DNA from 2 places in the Stenotrophomonas sp. YJH_SMC_8 genome. Region 1 is predicted to be linked to the other one. Evidence: riboswitches for the same ligand, from Rfam matches in the RefSeq annotation. Region 1 holds a riboswitch; the other holds the start of a gene.
The links. Region 1 has a riboswitch for thiamine pyrophosphate ahead of thiC (phosphomethylpyrimidine synthase ThiC). Riboswitches for the same ligand answer to the same signal wherever they lie in the genome.
Positions count from the first base shown of each region.

Region 2: another riboswitch for thiamine pyrophosphate. It lies ahead of AC5P88_RS10580 (TonB-dependent receptor); the one in region 1 lies ahead of thiC (phosphomethylpyrimidine synthase ThiC).

Region 1 covers NZ_JCAFUL010000010.1:81,341-85,737, forward strand. The annotation lists gene AC5P88_RS13960 (BCCT family transporter) at 468-2,045, opposite strand; TPP riboswitch at 2,265-2,365, shown strand; gene thiC (phosphomethylpyrimidine synthase ThiC) at 2,448-4,292, shown strand.
Region 2 covers NZ_JCAFUL010000007.1:84,374-88,770, forward strand. The annotation lists gene AC5P88_RS10580 (TonB-dependent receptor) at 1-2,081, opposite strand, end outside; TPP riboswitch at 2,152-2,247, opposite strand; gene AC5P88_RS10585 (phosphotransferase enzyme family protein) at 2,369-3,493, opposite strand; gene AC5P88_RS10590 (glycine zipper 2TM domain-containing protein) at 3,619-4,038, opposite strand; gene AC5P88_RS10595 (XVIPCD domain-containing protein) at 4,285-4,397, opposite strand, start outside.

The sequences.
Region 1 (4,397 bases):
CCTGCCCAACCCGCCCGAGGCATGCCTCGGGCCCATGCGGCTGACACCCCCGCCCAGCCCACCCGCCCGGCCCCTGACAGTTTCCTGGGGCCGCCACCGCAGGAACAGAAAGAAGAAGATCAAAAGCAACAGCAACAGCAACAGCAACAGCCGCGCGCTGTGGGTTGGGGTCGGATCCGGTTTCCGAAGGAAAACGGATCCGACCCCATCTTGTTTTCCGATACACCTCATCCACGCATGGCGTGGATCTACCACCGTCACCGGAAATCTGTCGGGGGTGGGGCGGTGTGGGTGGGCAGGACCGTTGGCGCCATGGATGGCGCCATCGAGCCCCCATGGACGGGTTTACGGCGTGTCCTGCCCACCCACACCGCCCCGCCCAGCCAGCAGAAACCCAGAGCCGCTTTTGCTGTTGCCGTTGCTGTTGCTTGAAAAAGGCGGTGCAGCCGCAGGCTGCAAAACAACCCTCAATCCCGATCCTGCGCGCGCGCCGCCTCCGCCTGGGTCTCTTCCTGCGCCGCCATCTCGCGCGCGATCCACGCATCGATCATGTGCCGCTGGCGCTGCGCCTGCCGCCGCTCGCGCGTATATTCCTGGTCCAGCACCCGGTACAGCGACACCATCACCAGCACCATCAGCAACGCGAACGGCAATGCCGTGATCGTGATCATCCCCTGTAGCGCATCCAGCCCGCCGGCCAGCAGCAATGCGCCGGCGATCAGCGCCACACCCACGCCCCAGGCCAGCTTGCGCCTGGGCGGCGGATCACCCGCCTCATCGGTGGACATGCTGGCCAACACCAGCACCGCCGAATCGGCCGAGGTCACGAAGAAGATCATCAGCAGCACCAGTGCGATGGACGACAGCAGCAACGGCAGCGGCATGCTGTCGAACAGGGTGAACAACACCGTCTCGTAGCCGTTGCCCAGCGCCTGCACCAGATCGGCGTGGCCGAAGATCTGCATCCAGATGGCAGTACCACCGAACACCGAGAACCAGAAGAATCCCAGCAGGGTCGGCGCCAGCACCACACCGATGACGAACTCGCGCACGCTGCGCCCGCGCGAGATGCGCGCGATGAACGAACCGACAAACGGGGCCCAGGAAATCCACCACGCCCAGTAGAAGATCGTCCAGTCGGCCACCCAGGTGCTGGACGAGAACGGCGACATGCGCAGGCTCATCGTCACCAGCTGGTTGAGGTAGGAGCCGAGCGTGGTGGTGAAGGTGTTGAAGATCGCGCCGGTCGGTCCGAGCACCAGTACCAGCAGCAACAGCACGGCGGCCAATGCCAGGTTGAAGTTGGACAGCCATTTGACGCCGCGGTCGACGCCGCTGAGCGTGGACGCCATGTACAGCACGAACGCCACCGCGATGATCACCAGCTGCAGCGGCGGCCCTGTATGCACGCCGAACACGCGCTCCATGCCGGCAGCAATCTGGATGGTGCCGAAGCCGAGCGTGGTGGCGACACCGATCGCCGTAGCGACCACGGCGGCGATGTTGACCACCCGACCGATCCAGCCGCGATGGTGGCGGCCGATGATCGGCTGCAGCATGTCACTGACCAGGCCGCGGCCATTGCGGTTGAACTGGAACCAGGCCATCGCCAGGCCGATCAGCGCATAGATCGCCCACGGGTGCAGGCCCCAGTGGAAGAACGCGTAGCGCATCGAGGCGCGCGCGGCATCCATGCTTTGCGGCGCCAGTCCTTCCGGTGGCTTGCTGAAATGCGAGATCGGTTCGGCCGCACCCCAGAACACCAGGCCGATGCCCATGCCGGCAGCAAACAGCATCGACATCCAGCTGGCGCGCGAGAATTCGGGTTCGGCGTCCTCGCCGCCGATGCGCAGGTTGCCGAAGCGGCCGAACGCCAGGTACATCAGGAATACCAGCGCCAGGAACACCACCAGCAGGTACAGCCAGCCGACACTGCGGATGACCTCCGCCAGCATGGACTGCACAACGGTATTGAAGGGGCCGGGGGCGATGCCGGCCAGCAGCACCAGCAGCAGAACCAGTGCGATGGAAACGCGAAACACCATGAAGGAGCTTCTCCGATCAAGGGGATTGAGGGGAGCGAGCAGAGCTTGCAGCGAAGGGCCGGCGGCATGCAGCGCGAACCGGGCAGGGGCCGCAGAGGCGGCGAGGGACGCATCGATCTCAGCGACGCGCTGGGCGTGCACGTTACTGAACGCGACGTCACGGTTCTGTTAACGAATGACGATCCGACCCCGGAGGTGGCGGTCTATGCTCTAATGCGCAGCAAGAAGCGGGGGTACCGGGCCATGTGGCCGCGGTTGAGACAGTCCCTTGGAACCTGATCCGGCTCATACCGGCGTAGGGAAGCTTTGCAATGCAGCCGTGCCCGGACTCCGCCCTAGGACCGTCCGTGCGCGGGTGCCGTGCGCCGCCGCTTCGTCCCTGACCTTCCTGGACGATGCCCGATGAACGCACAGCTCTCCGCCCTGCAGCAACAGGCCCAGCAACTCTCCGAATCCGTGACCCGGCCGATTCCCGGCTCGCGCAAGATCCATGTGCCCGGTTCACGCCCGGACCTGCTGGTTCCGATGCGCGAGATCGCGCTGACCCGCACGCCGACACTGTTCGGCGGCGAAGAGAATGCGCCGGTGACGGTCTATGACACGTCGGGCCCCTACACCGATCCCGACGTGCATATTGATCTGTCCGCAGGCCTGCCGGCACTGCGCCGTGGCTGGGTGGACGAACGTGGCGATACCGAGCAGCTCGACGGCCTCAGCTCTTCGTTCGGCCGCGACCGCGAACATGACCCGAAGCTGGACGCGGTGCGTTTCCCCGCACGCAGCCTGCCGCGCCGTGCACGCGCCGGTGCCAACGTCACCCAGATGCACTACGCGCGGCGCGGCATCATCACCCCGGAAATGGAATTCGTCGCCATCCGCGAGAACCAGCGGCTGGACGCGATCCGCGATGCCGGCCTGCTGCAGCAGCACCCGGGCGAAGCGTTCGGTGCTTCGATCCAGAAGATCATCACCCCCGAGTTCGTGCGCGATGAGATCGCCCGTGGTCGTGCGGTGCTGCCCAACAACATCAACCATCCGGAAAGCGAGCCGATGATCATCGGCCGCAACTTCCTTACCAAGATCAACGCCAACATCGGCAACAGCGCCGTGTCTTCCGGCATCGCCGAGGAAGTGGAGAAGCTGGTGTGGGCGATCCGCTGGGGCGGCGATACGGTGATGGATCTGTCCACCGGCAAGCACATCCACGAAACCCGTGAATGGATCATCCGCAACTCGCCGGTGGCGATTGGTACCGTGCCGATCTACCAGGCGCTGGAAAAGGTCGATGGCCGTGCCGAGGCGCTCACCTGGGAAATCTTCCGCGACACGCTGATCGAGCAGGCCGAGCAGGGCGTGGACTACTTCACCATCCACGCCGGCGTACTGCTGCGCTATGTGCCGCTCACCGCCAAGCGGGTCACCGGCATCGTCAGCCGCGGTGGCTCGATCATGGCCAAGTGGTGCCTGGCGCACCACAAGGAGAATTTCCTCTACACGCATTTCGAAGAGATCTGCGAAATCATGAAGGCCTACGACGTGACCTTCTCGCTGGGCGATGGCCTGCGCCCGGGTTGCATCGCCGATGCCAACGATGCAGCGCAGTTCGGTGAACTGGAGACGCTGGGTGAGCTGACGAAGATTGCCTGGAAGCACGACGTGCAGACCATGATCGAAGGCCCCGGCCACGTGCCGATGCAGCTGATCAAGGAGAACATGGACAAGCAGCTGCGCGAGTGCGGCGAAGCGCCGTTCTACACGCTGGGGCCGCTGACGACCGACATCGCGCCGGGCTACGACCACATCACCAGCGCGATCGGTGCGGCGATGATCGGCTGGTTCGGTACGGCCATGCTCTGCTACGTGACGCCGAAGGAGCACCTCGGCCTGCCCAACCGCCAGGACGTGCGCGACGGCATCATGGCTTACCGCATTGCCGCGCACGCGGCCGACCTGGCCAAGGGACACCCGGGCGCGCAGGTGCGCGACAACGCGCTGAGCAAGGCGCGCTTCGAGTTCCGCTGGGAGGACCAGTTCCATCTCGGGCTGGATCCGGAGAAGGCCAAGGAATTCCACGACGAGACGCTGCCGAAGGACGCGCACAAGCTGGCCCACTTCTGCTCGATGTGCGGCCCGCACTTCTGTTCGATGAAGATCACCCAGGACGTGCGCGACTACGCAGAGGCCGGCATGAAGGAGAAGTCGCAGGAGTTCCGTGCTGCCGGTGCCGAGGTCTACCACCAGGGATGATGCCGCACCGGTAGCGCCGGGCCATGCCCGGCGGGCGCAGCGGTCCAGGAAAAGCGCCGGGCGTGGCCCGGCGCTACCCGTTATGCTCCGGCCATTGCCCCGCGG
Region 2 (4,397 bases), on a different contig from region 1:
TTGTCCACCGACAGGTTCCAGGTCACTGCACGTTCGTGCAGGCGATGCTGGAAACGCAGGCCTGCGTCGAACACCGAGTAGTCGGGCGCGCGCACGCCGCCATCGGCACGGGCCACGTTGGCACCGGCATAGCGCCAGCCGCCGGTCACGTCCAGGCCCTGCACGAACGGCAGCGCATAGGCCACGTGCACGCTGGCCCGCACCTTCGGCACGTTCACCAGCTGATGGCCTTCATAGGTGGGCGTGCCGGTATCGCGAGCCCGCGCCTGCAACACGCTGGCGCTGGCCACGATCTGCAGTGCATCGGTCAGCTGGCCGTTGGCGGTCAGCTCCAGGCCGGTGTGGGTCTGCGTGCCTTCCTCGACGAAGGTGTAGCCGACCTCGCTGTTGTCCGGCTTGGCGTATTGGTACGGCTGCGAAATGCGGAATACCGCCGCACCCAGGGTCAGCGCCTCGACCGGCACGTACTTCACGCCCACTTCCAGCTGCCGCGACTGCACCGACGGCAGGAAGGTATCGGCGTTGCTGGTCCAGAACGGCGCTTCCTGGCCCAGTGAAACACCGCGCACGTAGCTGGCATAGGCGTTGAGCTGGTCGGTGGCCTTCCACACCACGGCGGTCTGCGGCAGGAAGCGCGACAGCCGGCTGTGGCGCTGCGGGGTGCCGCGCTTGTCGTAGGCGCGCTCATCGAGGCGCACGAAGCGGCCACCGGCCAGCCACTGCCAGTCGTCACCGAAGCTGATCCGGTCCAGCGCGAAGAACGCGGTCTGGCGGCTGTCCAGGCGACGTGCGGACGGTCCCGGCATCTTCGGCGACGGCTCGAACACCGGCACCGGTGTTTCGTGGATGTTGCTGGTGCCGACGTACTCGTTGACGCTCGGGCGCTTGTCCACGGTGCGGCGGAAGTAGTCGGCGCCGATGGTCAGCTCGTGGCCGATGCTGCCGGTGTCGAAGCGGCCACGCAGTTCGGCGCGCGCCTGCTGGTTGCGGCGGGTATCGTCCGGGCTGCGGTAGTCGTAGATGTCGTAGTCGCCGTTGGGCGCGAAGTAGTTGCCGGGCACGCTGCCATCGGCGCACTGCACGGCGTAGTAGCAGCCGTAGGCGAAGGCGACGTTGTCGTCGATCACCGACCGGCTGTGGCCTACCGACACGCGCGACTGCCAGGCGTCGTTGAAGTCGTAGGTGTGCAGTGCGGTGATGTTGGTGCTGGCGATATCCACCGGGCGCTGCCACGGCTGGTAGCCGAGCAGATGCTCGCGGTCGACGCCGCGCGGCAGGTCACTCGCGCCCAGCAGCTGGTAGCCGGACACCGAACGCTGCGAGCTGGTCTGGTAGTTGGCATCCACTTCCAGCTTGCCGCGTTCGCCGATCAGCCAATCGGCCGCCAGCGAGTAGAAGTTGCGGCGGCCATCGGCGTGCTCGACATAGGAGTTGCTGGAATCCCACGCGGCATTCAGGCGAAGGCCAAAGCGCGGGGTGATCCAGTGGCCGACATCGACGGCGACGTAGCGCGAGCCTTCCGAATCGGTGCCGAGCGTGGCGGTGCGCACCTCGGCCGGACGCTTGCCGATGTAGTTGATGATGCCGCCCGGCGCCATCACGCCTGCGGCCAGGCCGGCTTCGCCCTTGAGGATTTCCACCGACTGCACGTTCTCCAGCGCCAGGCGCTGTTCGCCGGCGATGGACAGGCCGTTGAAGCGGTAGCCGGTGGCGGCGTCCAGCGCGAAGCCGCGGATGGCGATGTTCTGGTAGTAGCCCACCGGCGCATAGGCATCGCCCAGTGAGGCATCGTTGCTGGCCAGCTCGGACAGTGAACGCACCTGGCGGCGGTCGAGGTAATCGCGCTCGAGCACGTTCACCGACGCCGGTGTGTCCTTCCAGGAACCACCGCCGAAGGCGTTCACGCGCGAGGTATCGGCCTTCGGCTTGCCGGCCTGCACACGCACGGCCGCCAGTTCGGTCGGCGAGCGTTCGGCGCCGCTGGCAGCCGCATCGGGGGACGCATCGGCTTCGCTGGCATGCAGCGGCAAGGCGGCGCAGAGGGCGAGGGAGAGCAGGGTGGGGCGCAGGCAGCGGTTCATTCGGTTCGTCTTCGGACAACAAGGGAGACGAAGCGACGGCGCGCAGGTGCACCGGCCCATGATGGGGGTGTGGCTGCGGCTCAAAGCTCCCTACGCCGGTGCAAACCGGATCAGGTTCCAAGGGACTCTCTCAGCCTGGCAGATCCAGGCACCCCCGCTTCAGGTGACCATTTCACTACAAATGGTACGGATTTGCGAGCCGGTGCCCTTCAGGCTGCGGGGTCAGATCCCTTTCCGCAGGAAGGGGATCTGACCCCAACGGTGACCCCGACGGTGCGTCAACCGGGTCATGCCGCGGTGTGCAGCGCCTGCAGCAGTGCCTGCCCCGGCGCGCTGCGGAACCATGCCGGATGCCCCAGCATGAACGGCTGCCAGGCCACGTCCGCATTTGCGGTCGAGCCGGTGATGCCTTCGAAGTACTCCACTTCGGACAGTGCGAAGTCGAAATGGACCATCGGCAGCAGGTCGGCCAGCAGATGCACGCGCGTACCCGACAGCGGCAGCACTTCGCGGTAGCCATCAAGCAACGCCAGCGCAATGTCGATGCGCACTGCATCCATGCCGCGCTCCAGTTCCAGCCACGCCACCGCGTTGCGCTCGATCGCGGTGGCGAGGTCGAACAGCGCGCTGGTGGGCGAGGCCAGGCCGAAATCCAGCACGGTGCTGACCTGGCCGTCGCGCCACAGCAGGTTGGAGACATGCCAGTCGTTGTGCGCCCACAGACGCGGCTCGTCGCGCAGGCGCGCGGCCAGGCCGGCGTGCCACGGCAGCACGTCGCGCTGCAGCTGCGCTTCCCAGGGGATGCGTGCGAGGTAACGGGCCAGACCCGGACGTGCAGTTAGGCCAGCCTTGATTGCTTGGATCGGGTCGTCGGCGCGGATCAGATCGTCGCGCGCGACCAGCAGGTGGGTACTGCGCTGTGGCGCGTGGTAGCTGGCGGAGGCACGGTGCAGCCGCGCTAGCATGCGGCCGGCTTCGCGTGCCTGTGCGACATCGGTCAGCAGCGACCACGACACGGCGTCGCGGTAGACGTCTTCGCCCACGCCGACGGCATGCAGTTCAAAGGTCCATTCGCCGTGTTCGACGGCAGTGCGGCCATCGGTCGCCGCCAGCACCTGCACCACCGGTACGCCCTCTGCGGCGAGATGGGCGATGAAGCGGTGCTCTTCTTCCAGGCAGCCCGCGCTGCGCACGCTGTGGTGGTGGCGCTTGATGAACACCGCGCCATCCACGCCGTCAACGATGGCGGCGGCCGACAGCGGTCGCGGGCTGTGCCAGCGGGGCTGGCTGTGCTCGCCCAGCTGCAGGTAACGCGCGCTCAGCCACGCGATGTCCGCGGCGCTGATGGGTGGCCAGTCGGCAGCGACCTCGTCGTTGTTGAGGCCCTGCACGCGGTGGGAGGAAGACGTCATGCCGCAGCCCGAGTGGGAAAAGTCACATCCAAGGCTGCGCATTCAACGCCATGACCGCGGCCAACGCAAACGGGCGGGTCATCGACCCGCCCGTCCCTGCATCAGCATGGGTGATGCCGACGCGCTTACCAGCCGCGATGGCGACCGCGGTCGTTGTAGTAGCGGTTGTTGTAGTAGCGCTCGCGCTGCCAGCGGCGATCGTCACCACGGTCGTAGTAGCCGCTGCGGTAATAGCCACGATCGTAGCGCCGGTCGTAGCGCCGGTCGTAGCGGTTGTCGTAGTAGCGATTGTCGTAATAGCGACGGTCGCGGCGGTCGGAGGTGGTCAGGTTGCCGATCGCGCCGCCGGCCACGGCACCACCGACGGTGGCCGCAGGATCGCCGTTGGAGAGCAGATTGCCGGCCACGCCACCGACCACGGCGCCGACCAGGGTGCGCTTGTCCTTCCTCGACATCGCGCTGGCATCGCTGACCACGGCGACACCGGCAACCAGTGCCAGGGCCATCGCCAGACCACGGAAGCTGAGTGTGGAAGTACTGAGCATGTTCGTTCTCCTGTGAGGTGCATGCCACGCTGGGCAGGGAGGGCGCGGGCGCCCCGGCTGCCGTGGAGACCACGCTGACGTTCCAACATTGCCGGAACATTGCCTGGCCCACCGTGCGGCTTGCGCATTCATCTAGCGGCAGGTGGCATGAAGCAAGGCTGAAAGCGGCCGCGGCCGCTCAGCTGGCAGAAAGGGAAAGGGCCGCGCATGGCGCGGCCCCTCCCCGGTCTGCAAGGCGCTGCGGGCTCAGACCCCCATGGCCTTCTGTGCCTGCCGGGCCTGCTCCTGCTGGGCGTCCTGCTGCTGGTGCAGCACGTTCGGCGCGCCCTGCACGGCACCGCTGCTGAGCGCGATGCTCT